3 regions of the Margalitia sp. FSL K6-0131 genome follow, and region 1 is predicted to be linked to each of the others. Evidence: riboswitches for the same ligand, from Rfam matches in the RefSeq annotation. Region 1 holds a riboswitch; each other region holds the start of a gene.
The links. Region 1 has a riboswitch for preQ1 ahead of queC (7-cyano-7-deazaguanine synthase QueC). Riboswitches for the same ligand answer to the same signal wherever they lie in the genome.
Positions count from the first base shown of each region.

Region 2: it holds a riboswitch for preQ1, as region 1 does, so the genes downstream of both, queF (preQ(1) synthase) here and queC (7-cyano-7-deazaguanine synthase QueC) in region 1, are expected to answer to the same signal.
Region 3: it holds a riboswitch for preQ1, as region 1 does, so the genes downstream of both, NSQ59_RS23060 (QueT transporter family protein) here and queC (7-cyano-7-deazaguanine synthase QueC) in region 1, are expected to answer to the same signal.

Region 1 is NZ_JBBOZS010000001.1:2,835,639-2,839,909, reverse strand. Features, by position in the region: gene NSQ59_RS13875 (M15 family metallopeptidase) at 1-786, shown strand, start outside; gene NSQ59_RS13870 (GNAT family N-acetyltransferase) at 1,213-1,815, shown strand; PreQ1 riboswitch class I at 1,973-2,015, shown strand; gene queC (7-cyano-7-deazaguanine synthase QueC) at 2,068-2,724, shown strand; gene queD (6-carboxytetrahydropterin synthase QueD) at 2,746-3,186, shown strand; gene queE (7-carboxy-7-deazaguanine synthase QueE) at 3,179-3,898, shown strand; gene folE (GTP cyclohydrolase I) at 3,902-4,271, shown strand, end outside.
Region 2 is NZ_JBBOZS010000001.1:4,567,986-4,572,256, reverse strand. Features, by position in the region: gene NSQ59_RS22410 (PLP-dependent cysteine synthase family protein) at 10-927, shown strand; gene NSQ59_RS22405 (bifunctional cystathionine gamma-lyase/homocysteine desulfhydrase) at 1,099-2,235, shown strand; PreQ1 riboswitch class I at 2,307-2,354, shown strand; gene queF (preQ(1) synthase) at 2,473-2,973, shown strand; gene NSQ59_RS22395 (queuosine precursor transporter) at 2,975-3,616, shown strand; gene NSQ59_RS22390 (DapH/DapD/GlmU-related protein) at 3,924-4,271, shown strand, end outside.
Region 3 is NZ_JBBOZS010000001.1:4,714,598-4,718,868, forward strand. Features, by position in the region: gene NSQ59_RS23040 (alpha-glycosidase) at 1-62, shown strand, start outside; gene NSQ59_RS23045 (hypothetical protein) at 128-262, shown strand; gene NSQ59_RS23050 (MerR family transcriptional regulator) at 960-1,724, opposite strand; gene NSQ59_RS23055 (PaaI family thioesterase) at 1,885-2,346, shown strand; PreQ1 riboswitch class I at 2,412-2,456, shown strand; gene NSQ59_RS23060 (QueT transporter family protein) at 2,465-2,950, shown strand; gene NSQ59_RS23065 (MFS transporter) at 3,005-4,198, opposite strand; gene NSQ59_RS23070 (MarR family winged helix-turn-helix transcriptional regulator) at 4,217-4,271, opposite strand, start outside.

The DNA.
Region 1 (4,271 bases):
ATGGTACTGTTCACGCTGATTCTAATTATTTCTGGCTGTTCCGGAAATGCACAAAACAAACAACAAAAACAACTTACAGATAATATAAGCAAAAAGGAACAACCATCTCATAGTAACGAGAGTCAACTAGAAACCCCTACAATAAAAGTGGATACTAATGCTACACAATCAGAACCGGGATTACTTACTGTCGCAGATCCTGAAAGTATCACCGTTCTTGTAGACAAAAAATATGCATTTCCGCAAGGTTATGAACCGAAAGATCTCGTTTACCCAAATGTTCCATTTATTTTTAATGAAAAAATAGAAAAAAGAATGATGAGAGCAGAAGCGGCGAAGTATCTTGAAAAAATGTTCCATGCGGCTAATGAACAAAATATACCTCTAGCAGGTGTTTCAGCCTATCGTTCTTATCAAGCTCAAACAACCCTATTCAATAATTATGTTAAAAAGGATGGAATTGAAAAAGCAAAAACATATAGCGCTGTTCCTGGAACAAGCGAACATCAATCAGGATTAACCATTGACGTTAGCGGATTGGATGGATCTTGTGCAGCAGAAGACTGTTTTGCAAATACAAAAGAGGCAACCTGGCTTAAGAATAACGCCCATAATTATGGATTTATCATTCGCTATCCAAAAAACAAAGAAAAAATTACTGGCTATCAATATGAACCTTGGCATATTCGTTATGTTGGAGTTAATTTAGCCACTGAGTTATTTAAGCAAGATTTAACACTAGAAGAATATTATCATGTTGCACCTGTGAACTCAGACGGAAAATAATAACGTCCATCTTAAAAAATATAAAATTCTTCTAAAAATATGTATTTTTTATAATGAGGGAGAAATGAATCAATAAAATTTGGGATGATGAATGATGAGCTCCTATTGTAAAATGTACCCTGTAGAGTAGACACGTAAAAAAGCCTACTCTACAGGGTATTTTTATATACAATGAATGAAACGGGGATACGAATACAAATTTATAAGTAAAAAATTCTTTACAGATAAAGAGATAAAAATTCTTTCTAATAATCAGTATGTAAAAATCAGTTGCTATGAAAGGAAATTTATTTAACCTAGGGTTGTTTATTTTTTACTGGGAATAAAGAAATACCTAAAAAGCTTTTCAGTGTTTATCCTACATGGCCTAACAACAGCATAGCTGTCATATTAAAAAGTTCCTATAATAGTTAATATGGGAAAAATATGGTTGAAATCAGTATATCTAAGCTGTATATTTTAAACAATATGAATCTTAAAAAACTAAACAAGGAAGTGATTATTATAAAGCTGGATGGAAAAAATGTAATTCTTTCAAGGGTTACTCCGGATGATTTGGATTTTATTTGTGAACTAGAATGCAATAAAGATATTTGGTTATTTGAAGAATATATTGAATCAGATATGAATGTCGTTAGAGAAAAGTACCTACAGAAGATGAATACTCCGTATAGTTATGATTTTATTGTCAAAAGCACCATAGAGGGAGAAGTTAAACCAATTGGACTAGCCCAAATATGGTGTTATGTAGAGCATAGAAAGAGTTGGGAGATTGGTTTTGCAATTCTTCCAATTTACCAAGGAAATGGTTTTGGGTATGAAGCAACGAAACTTTTAATAGAGTTTGCATTCGAAAGATTACAAGCTCATAAAGTAGTTGGAATGTGTAATTGTAACAATCTTAAATCTGTAAAATTAATGGAGAGATTGGGCATGAGAAGAGAGGGAACATTTCAAGAAGAATTGTTCTGGAATAACCAATGGCATGATCAACATTTTTATTCAATACTAGATAGAGAGTATCAATAATATTGTGAGCATTTCAAAGTAGGCATCAACTTTTACAAAGTATTCACATATTGGAAAACAAGCGCTACCTCTTGGCATTAGTAACCGTTTTCCATATGCAAAAATGGTAAACATCCTGTATAATCAAAATGTCAACTAAATAAAAAATCCGCATAACGCGGTAGAGGTTCTAGCTACCCTCTTAAAAAAACTAAGGGAAACAGGACTGCTTTCGTTAGTAGTCCTGTTTTTCTGTTCAAAGGAGAGTTTAAGATGAAGAAAAAAGAAAAAGCGGTTGTTGTCTTTAGCGGCGGCCAGGATAGTACCACTTGTTTATTTTGGGCGAAGGAAAGATTTGAAGAAGTTGTTGCAGTAACCTTCGATTATAATCAGAGGCACAAGTTGGAAATTGAATGTGCCAAAAATATTAGTAATCAGCTTGGTGTCAAACACCATATTTTAGATATGTCCTTATTAAATCAATTGGCTCCAAATGCTTTAACCAGAGACGATATCCAGGTAAAAGATGGGGAGAACGGAAGTCTGCCATCTACCTTTGTTCCTGGAAGAAATCTGTTGTTTATGTCCTTTGCAGGTGTATTAGCTAGTCAAGTGGGGGCTAAACATATTGTAACTGGAGTCTGTGAAACTGATTTTAGCGGATATCCCGATTGCCGAGATATTTTTGTGAAGTCTTTGAATGTTACTTTAAATCTTTCGATGGATCAGGATTTTGTAATTCATACCCCGCTAATGTGGTTGGATAAATGTGAAACTTGGAAACTAGCAGATGAACTTGATGCTTTTGATTTTGTACGTGAAAAAACTTTAACTTGCTATAACGGGATCATAGCGGATGGGTGTGGAGAGTGTCCTGCCTGTAAGCTAAGAAAAAATGGTCTAGAAGAATACTTGAAAATAAGAAAATAACCGTTTTAGGAGATGACCAGCATGTTACAGCAATTTTACCCACAACCAGCTCCACATCCATATCGTTTTGAATTAAATAAAGATATGAATTTCTCAACTGCTCATTTTATCCCTAACGAAAAGGCAGGGAGGTGTTCTTTTACTCATGGGCACACCTATTTTGTTAATTTAACGATTGCCGGGGATGAACTGGATGAAATGGGGATGTTAGTGAATTTTAGTGATTTAAAGAAATTAGTGCACGGGAGATATGATCATCAGCTGTTAAATGATTTTCCTGAATTTGAAAAGTTGACTCCTTCAACAGAGGTAGTTGCCCAAACCATTTATGAATTGGTTGCGAATTATTTAGATACTTTATCTAATAAACCTATTTGTCTACAAGTGTTAGTCCGGGAAACACCTACATCTTACGTAATATATAGACCCCAATTTAACGAAGGGAACGAAAAACATGAGTAGCAGTAAAATTCCTGTTATTGAAGTATTTGGTCCCACGATTCAAGGAGAAGGAATGGTAATAGGCAGAAAAACCATGTTTGTTCGGACGGCAGGCTGTGATTATCGATGTGTTTGGTGTGATTCTGCTTTTACATGGGATGGGTCTGAAAAAGATAATATTAGATTACTAACTCCATCGGAAATTTTTCACGAACTAAAGCAGCTTGGAAATCAAAATTTTAATCACGTGACAATCAGTGGAGGAAATCCCGCTTTAATCGGAAAACCGATGATGGAATTCATTGAACTATTACATGAGCACGATATAAAAGTAGGATTAGAAACACAAGGAAGCCGTTGGCAAGATTGGTTTCGGTCAGTGGATGATTTAACGATTAGCCCGAAACCTCCTAGCAGCGGGATGAATACGGACTTTGATGTATTAGATAGTATAATAGAAAATTTAGCAGGAAAAAGAATCAGTCTAAAAGTAGTTGTCTTTAATGATGAGGATTTTGATTATGCCAGAATGGTCCATAAACGATATGATACTATTGATTTTTATTTATCGGTAGGGAATAAAGATCCTTATGAATCAGGTGATATTTCATCACGATTGCTTATGTCTCTAGATTGGTTATGGAGTAAAGTGATGGAAGATCCTGAAATGAATGGTGTACGAGCTTTACCGCAACTACACACATTAGTTTGGGCAAATAAGCGGGGTGTTTAAACGATGAACCACGTATATACGGTTGAAAATAAAGAGATTGATGTAGAAATAAAAAAACAAAAAATTTCGCAGCATTTTGCTAGTATTATAGAGGAACTTGGATTAGATTTAAATGATCCCTCTATTAAAGACACGCCGGAAAGAGTAGCTAAAATGCTTGTAAATGAAACATGTAATGGATTATTTTCCAATCCGCCTATTATTACAACATTCCCATTAGATAAAAATACATCCAGAGAGCTTGTAGTAATAGAAAATATTCCTTTTAGCTCTTTATGCGAGCATCATTTTCAGCCTTTTGTTGGAACGGCAACCATTGCCTATCTTCCAAATGATAGAGTAATGGGACTATCCAAAGGGGCAAGAGTTTTGG
Region 2 (4,271 bases), 1.7 Mb from region 1:
GTTTTAAAGATGAAATACGCGCGAAATGTGCATGAATTAATAGGCAATACACCATTGGTGGAGATTACAAACTTTACATTGCCAGAGGGTGTACGTTTATTTGCGAAACTTGAATATTTTAATCCTGGTGGTAGTGTAAAGGATCGTTTAGGACAGTATTTGTTGAAAATAGCCTTTGCGGAAGGAAAGCTGAAAAAAGGCGGAACCATTATTGAGCCGACAGCCGGAAACACGGGAATTGGTCTAGCACTTGCGGCTATTCAATTTGGTGTTCAAGCTATATTTGTGGTACCGGAAAAATTCAGCCTTGAGAAACAAACATTAATGAGGGCGCTTGGGGCAAAAGTCGTAAATACTCCAACTGAACTGGGGATGGAAGGTGCGATTGCCAAAGCGAAGGAATTATTAGAAACGATTCCGGGTGCGTTTTATCCAGGTCAGTTCCAAAACTATGCTAATCCGGATACGTATTATGCAAGTCTTGGACCTGAAATTTATGAAGCACTTGATGGGAATGTTCATATTTTTGTTGTTGGAGCTGGCTCCGGTGGGACATTTATGGGGACCTCTAGATATTTGAAAGAAAAACTCCCAAATGTGAAGACGGTTATAGTAGAGCCTGAAGGGTCGATTTTAAATGGCGGCGAGTCGGGATCGCATCGAACAGAGGGAATTGGGATGGAATTTCTGCCGCCTTTTATGGACCGGAATTATTTTGATGCAATCCATACCATTCCGGATGAAGCGGCATTCACTCGTTTGGCTGAATTGGCAAAACTAGAGGGTCTTTTAGTAGGCAGCTCTTCGGGAGCAGCGATGGAAGCGTGTCTTCGTGAGGCAGCAATAGCAAAACCTGGAACAAATATAGTAACCATTTTTCCGGATAGCAGCGAACGTTACATTAGTAGCAAAATATATGAAGGCTGATTTCGTATAAATTGTTGTTTTTCGTAAATGTTATAAAATCTTAAACTTATCTCCGGGGCAACTTTTCTTAAAAAGAGTATTCATTCTTAACCCAAATAAGGATTTCTATAAGGTTTTCGTTTACAAAAGCAACATAGTTTAAGAAAGAAGCCTTAGAAAGTAGGAATGAACATGAGGAAAAAAACGAAATTTATTCATGGTGGAATTAGTCGTGATCCTTATACTGGCGCTGTTTCCACACCAATTTATCAAGTAAGTACGTATAAACAAGATGGTGTTGGTAATTTTAAATATGAATATTCAAGAACGGGAAACCCTACGCGTGAATCATTGGAAAAGCTAATTGCAGATATTGAAGGCGGTAAGCGGGGATTTGCATTTGGTTCAGGTATGGCAGCCATCACGGCAGTTATCCAATTATTTTCTGCAGGGGACCATATTATTGCGACGGATGATGTGTACGGCGGAACATTCCGTGTTATGACCAAGGTTCTAAACCGCTTTAATCTCGAAGTAACATTCGTTGACACCAGCGATTTAGACACAGTGAAAAATGCGGTAAAACCAAATACAAAAGCGATTTATGTAGAAACCCCAACAAATCCGCTTTTAAAAATTACCGATATTCAGGCTGTAAGTGAAATCGCCAAAGAAAATAACCTTAAACTGATTGTTGACAATACCTTCAGTACTCCGTATTGGCAAAATCCGCTTGAACTTGGAGCAGATATTGTCCTTCACAGTGCAACAAAATATCTTGGCGGTCATAGCGATGTAGTAGCAGGTCTTGTAGTTGTGAATGATGACAAGTTAGCCGAAGATGTTCATTTTATTCAAAATTCAACAGGTGGTATTTTAGGTCCGCAAGATAGCTGGCTATTAATTCGTGGAATTAAGACATTAGGCGTTCGTATGGAAGAGATTGAAGAAAATACGAAAAAGGTTGTTAATTTTCTTCAAGATAATAAACATGTTCAAAAAGTTTATTATCCCGGCTTAGCTAATCATCCGGGCCACGATATCCACAGCAAACAAGCAGATGGTTTTGGAGGGATGATCTCCTTTACAGTGGAATCAGAAGCAAAAGCACTGGATGTATTGAAGAAGGTAAAATACTTTACACTTGCAGAAAGCTTAGGTGCAGTGGAGAGCTTAATTTCTATTCCAGCTTTAATGACACATGCCTCCATTCCAAAAGAACGCCGTCATGAGCTAGGAATAGAGGATGGACTTATCCGCATTTCCGTTGGGATAGAGGATATTGAGGATCTTCTTGAAGATCTTGAGAATGCATTACAAGATGAATAATAAAATTTCTAGTTGACGGACTGTAAAGAATTTAATATTCTATATTATGTTCAATTAAATACCCGAACATGACGGGAGAGGTTCATAGCACAAAACCCTCTATAAAAAACTATGGATACATGACAATTATAGCCATGTCCATAATGGGCATGGCTTTTCTTTTATCCATTTTAATATGTTTGCTATGGAAAATTCCCTCTCTAAAATGTCAAGGTACATCTTAAGGAGGCTTTTTTTATGTCAGGAAGAAAACAGGAAGAAGGGTTAAAGGATTTAACCTTGTTAGGGAATCAAGGTACCAAGTACAAATTTGAGTATTCTCCCGAAATTTTAGAATCCGTAGATAATTTACATTCGAATCGGGATTATTTTGTAAAGTTTAACTGTCCGGAGTTCACATCACTATGTCCCATTACAAGCCAGCCAGACTATGCAACCATGTATATCAGCTACATACCAGATAAAAAGATTGTCGAGAGTAAATCTCTGAAGCTTTATCTATTTAGTTTTAGAAATCATGGAGATTTCCACGAGGATTGTGTGAACATTATTATGAATGATCTTATTAAACTTTTAGATCCGCGTTATATTGAGGTATGGGGGAAATTTACGCCTCGTGGCGGTATTTCTATTGATCCTTATTGCAATTATGGTAGACCGGGAACGAAGTATGAGGAAATGGCCAATTTCCGCTTAATGAATCATGATTTATATCCAGAGAAAGTGGATAACCGATAAGATGTTATTATATTTAAATGGATTATTTGTCGGTTTATTAATTCTGGCAAATATTGTAGCGGTGAAGCTGTTTAGCATTGGCCACCTGGCAGTTTTACCTGCAGCAGTTGTCATCTATATTTTTACCTATCCGATTGTGGATGTCATCGTTGAGGTGTATGGAAAGGAAACAGGGAGAAAAACGGTTCAAGCTGGCCTAATCACACAAGTACTTGCTTTAATCTTTATTTTTATTGCAATCCAATTGCCGGCTGCCCCGGTTTTCGGACATCAATCAGAGTTTAAAACCATTTTAGGCGGGAGCTTCAGAGTGATTGTAGCAAGCCTAGCATCGTATGCAGTCAGTCAAAACTTAGATGTTTTTGTTTTTAACAAATTGAAGAAAAAGCATGGTACGAAGAAGCTATGGCTAAGGAACAATGCTTCAACTATGTTAAGTCAGCTAGTGGATACAACTATTTTTATAGCGATTGCATTCATGGGAACAATGCCATTAGCTGTACTCGTAACACTTATTTTTACACAATATGTATTTAAATTCCTTGCTTCCATTGTGGCAACACCAATTGTTTATTTATTGGTGAGTGTGACTCGGAAGCAAGAATCAAAAAATAATGCTCAAGGAAGCTCTGCAGTATCTTAAGTATGGGGATTTCCCTAAATGAACAATCTTAAGCGGACAGAGAATCCGTTATTTTAATAAAATGACCTTAATTTAAGAGTCTAGCGGACACAGGGTACGTTATTTATGAAAAAACACATGGAAATCACTGTTTTTATGCTAAATAACGGATCCTATGTCCGCAAACATTAGAAATACCCCCTTTTTGTCACAGATAACGGATCTGGTGTCCGTACTAAACCACCCAAATATTTCATTATGAATATTTTCTCTTCACAGCGAATACCCATGTATTGATACAATTATACAAGATGGGGAGGGACTTCATATGCAATACTATCAAGGCTACCCATACTATCCTTATCCTCCTGCAATGAGACAGCAACAACCTGTAGGTGGTGAGGATCTTAAGTTTAAACAAACAGGAGTCTATCCACAAAGGCAAATTCTCTCTTTTAATCCTCCAATTGAAGAAAATCCAAATGCAGAATATCCAAAGATTAGTGTTAACGCTGTGGTGGGACCAAATTCGTATATATTCGGAGATGTCCGAGTTGAAGATGATTGTTTTATTGGCTGGAACAATTTGATTCGTGCTGATTCTTCAACGCCTTACTTTATTGGTAAAAAAACAAATATTCAAGATTTTGTCGTTATACATTGTCATCCAAACCAG
Region 3 (4,271 bases), 1.9 Mb from region 1:
TGGAGATTGAAGATGAAATGGATCTTCCTCCATTTGGGTTTGCTATTTGGAAAATCAAATAAGATGTTGAATTTTCATGTTTACGGCGGTAATATTATGATATATTTTCCATAATAAGGAGTTCCACATGTTAAAAAAGAGAAAGAAAAATAAGGAGTCCTTTTTCAAAAGTATATTAGTAGAAATCATTGGGGAAATCATTGGGAATATCCTGACCGCTATTCCGAGAATGCTGTTTCATTTTTTTAAACATATTTTTTAAAAGCAACCGGGGGCAATAAACCCCGGTTGTTTTATTGACATTTTCCTCTACTTTTAAGAAGCAGAAAAAGAATTTCACCTTGTATGAAGCATCAAGATAAATAAAAGTATATCTAGCACTAGATGAACCGCAGCGGTTGGTCAATGTAAGTGAATATTACTTAATTTTGTGCAACTTATGCTTAAGGATTAATTTGGATATCATCATTTAATACAGTTTCATAGTTTCTGATTTCATGTTCTGATCACAATTTCGAATACGAGTTCCTACTCTATTGTTACCGTTTCCTTCGCCTTACCACGATTCCGGGCACGATTCTCTCTCTATTATTACCGTTTCCTTCGTCTGACCACATTTTCGGGCACGATTTCCCCACTATTGTTACCGTTTCCTTCGTCTGACCACGACTTCGGGCACGATTCTCTCTCTATCGTTACCGATTCCCTTGCCTATCCACGATTTCGGGCACGATTTCCCCACTATTGTTACCGTTTCCTTCGTCTGACCACATTTTCGGGCACGATTTCCCCACTATTGTTACCGTTTCCTTTGCCTTACCACGATTTCGGGCACGATTCTCTCTCTATTGTTACCGTATCCTTTGCCTATCCACGATTTTGGGCATTATTCCTGTCTCGACTTATTATCTCCTAGAGAAAAAAGCGATCGGGTCCTCCCAATCGCCTTTCTTTCATTTTTATTTTTTCATTCCTGTATAAATAAGAATCGCATCACGCAAAAATTCCGCTGCACCTGATTGTACTTTGTTATAATAAGCTGCAAATCGTTCATCATCCACATACATCTGCGCTAGCCCTGCATGTGCTTCTTTACTGTAACTTGCCCAAGTGTACCCTAACCATTTACGATGTAATTCCGCAGTTTTCTGTGCTAAATCACTTGCAGGATCTCCGGTGGCCATTGCTTCCTTTAAAGTCACAAGAACTTCCTCACCCAATTTTTCCAATTCTGCATATTGTTCTTTTGTTAGTCCTTTGATTTTTTGATTGGATTGGTCAATTGTCTCATCCCCATACTTGGCTCTAATTTCCGCTCCATATTTCTTTTCATTTTCTTCAATCATTTTTTGCTTAAAGCCTTCAAATTTTTCTTTGTCTGACATGGTTATTCTCCCTTCTGTGACAGCTATTGTTTTATCTACATTGGAAATTAATTGATCTAGTTGCGCACGCTTTGCCAGAAGCTTTTCGCGGTGTTCCTTCAATGCATTGGTGCGGTCAAATGACGGATCAGTCATAATATTTTTGATATTTTCCAAACTGACTCCTAATTCTCTATAGAAAAGAATCTGCTGGAGACGATCAACCTCTCGAGGACCATAGATCCGATATCCGGATGAATTGATTCTTGCCGGCTTAAGAATCCCAATTTCATCGTAATATCTCAAAGTTCTCGTACTGATTCCGGCCAATTTCCCTAGTTTTTGCACTGTGTACTCCACGTGTTATCCCTCCTGACAACATCAATATACACCTTTACGTAACGTTAATGTAAATAGGTTTGATGAAAAAAGTTATTTAAATGAAAATCATTGCGTTATTCTTAATATCGAAAATTCCAAATAGTATATAATTACCTTATCATCAAAGGAATTGGGAGGAATTAAGTTGAAGCATGACATTAATGAAATGGAGATACACCGCCAGTATAAGGACGAAATTTTTCAGAAGTTAAAAAGTGAACCTTATGCCCAGTTTTTAGGAATTGAATTAATAGAAATGGGTGAAGGAATGGCAGTTGCAGAGCTGGATGTAGCAGACCATATGGTAAATGCCCATGGAACCGTGCATGGAGCCATTATTTTCGCCATTGCTGATTTTGTGTTTGCAGTTGCCTGCAATTCTTACGGAAAAACATCAGTGGGGCTTTCCACTACCGTTAATTTTATGGCACCAGGTAAGAAAGGCTCCCGGTTAAAAGCAACTGCCATGGAAGAAAAACGAAACCACCGAACCGCTTGGTATAACATAAAAGTCGAAAGTGACGGGGAATTGATTGCTACGATGGAAGCATTAGCTTATCGTAAAGATCATTATTTTGTCCCGGTTAAAGAAGAAAGCTGAGACTTTTGGAAGAAAAATCAATTGACTAGATGATTAAATAGGCCTATCATTATACTTTGTGTATGTAATACGTGGTTCGAAACCATCCCACGATAAAAAACTAAGGGAGAGAATTTATATGAAAGTTAAAACGCTTGTAGGGAATGGAATTGTCGCTGCCCTTTACATTGCTGTTTCGTTTTTTATTCAGCCATTTGGATTTACGAATATTCAATTTCGTGTTTCTGAAATGTTTAATCATTTAGTTGTATTTAATAAGAAGTTCATCTATGGTGTTTTATTAGGTGTATTTCTTACGAATCTATTTTTATCACCGATGCGGGCCTATGATCTTGTTTTCGGATTTGGCCAATCGATTATATCATTACTGATTACGATCATTGTTAGCCGCTTTATCAAAAATATTTGGACCCGTATGATCGTGAATACGATTGTATTTACCATTACCATGTTCTTGATTGCAATCGAGCTCCATTTAGCCTTTCATTTGCCATTTTTATTTACTTGGCTTACAACAGCAATTGGAGAATTTGTTGTAATGGCAATCGGTGCACCAATTATGTATCTACTAAACCAACGCATACACTTTGAAAAGAGAGTTTAATATATGGTATCAAGCACCAAAGTAAAAATTGGCAGCCAAAAGCTGCCGATTTTTTTACATATTCTGAGTTGCCGGAACGACATCCAAGCTTTTCTTTCTTCCGAATAATAACGTGTACACAATTAGTAAGGCTACTAAACAGAAGATGGAAAAACCATAGATGAAATGATAACCCGTATACGAAGCTAATAATCCTAACCCCGTGGATCCGATTGCCATCCCCAAGTCCATAGAGGAGAAATACATAGCATTTGCGGTACCTTGCTTATCCTTCGTTACGATGCTGACTGCAATTGCTTGAAGGGTAGGTGTTACGGTTCCGTACGCAATCCCGTAGAATAATCCTGCTAAGAGCAATGTCCATGAGCTATGTGTGATTGCTAATAGGAAGAGTCCGATAATACCGCACACAGTGGAAGGATAAATAATTAGTTTATGGCCAAACGTGTCAAACAAACGTCCGGATATCGGACGTGCAACTACCATAACAATTGCCATCACTAAGAAAAATAATGAAACTGACCCACTAATATTCTCTTCCTTGCCAAGCTCCCTTAAAAAGCTAATAACGCCCCCTAAAGTAATCGTAAAAAAGGCGGTTAAAATACATGGAATAAAGGCTGTCTTATCAAATGCGTATTTTTTGAATGCGCCTTTTTCCATCTTTTTAGGAGCTGCTGCAGATTGCGGTTTCTTAATAGTAAAACTGAGAATCATTGTAATAACCGCTAATAAAGCAGAAATAATCAATAATAGATTAAAAGAAAAATATTGGAGAACTGCAAGACCAAGCATCGGTCCCATACTTGTTCCCACACTCGTTGCTAAACCGTAATATCCAATACCTTCCCCAAGCTTTTTCTTCGGAATAATATTCGTTGCCATAGTGGCAAGAATCGTAGACATAATCCCGAAGCCAATCCCATGAAAAATTCTTAAAAGGATTAAAAAGGAAATCGATTCCTGGCCATAGCTTAATCCTACGGTAATGGCAACAAAGGCAAAGGAAAAAATACTCATCATCTTAATATTGATCTGATGTATTAAGGATCCGATGAATGGGCGTGTGCAAATTGCGGCCAACATGAAGACAGTGGTCATTAGACCCCCTTCAGTCGGATTGTCTTTTACTTCCGTAATAAAAGCCGGAAATCCTGCTGTAAGTAATTGCAGACATAGGAAAAATAAAAAAGCCATTATCACAATGGCGACAAACTGTTTTGTCCACAACCTAGATGAATCATTCATTGATAAAATTCCTTCTTTCTAGTTGTTTTCTTGCTCTAGTAGTGTATCGATATTCTCTTCAAGTGAAAGCAAT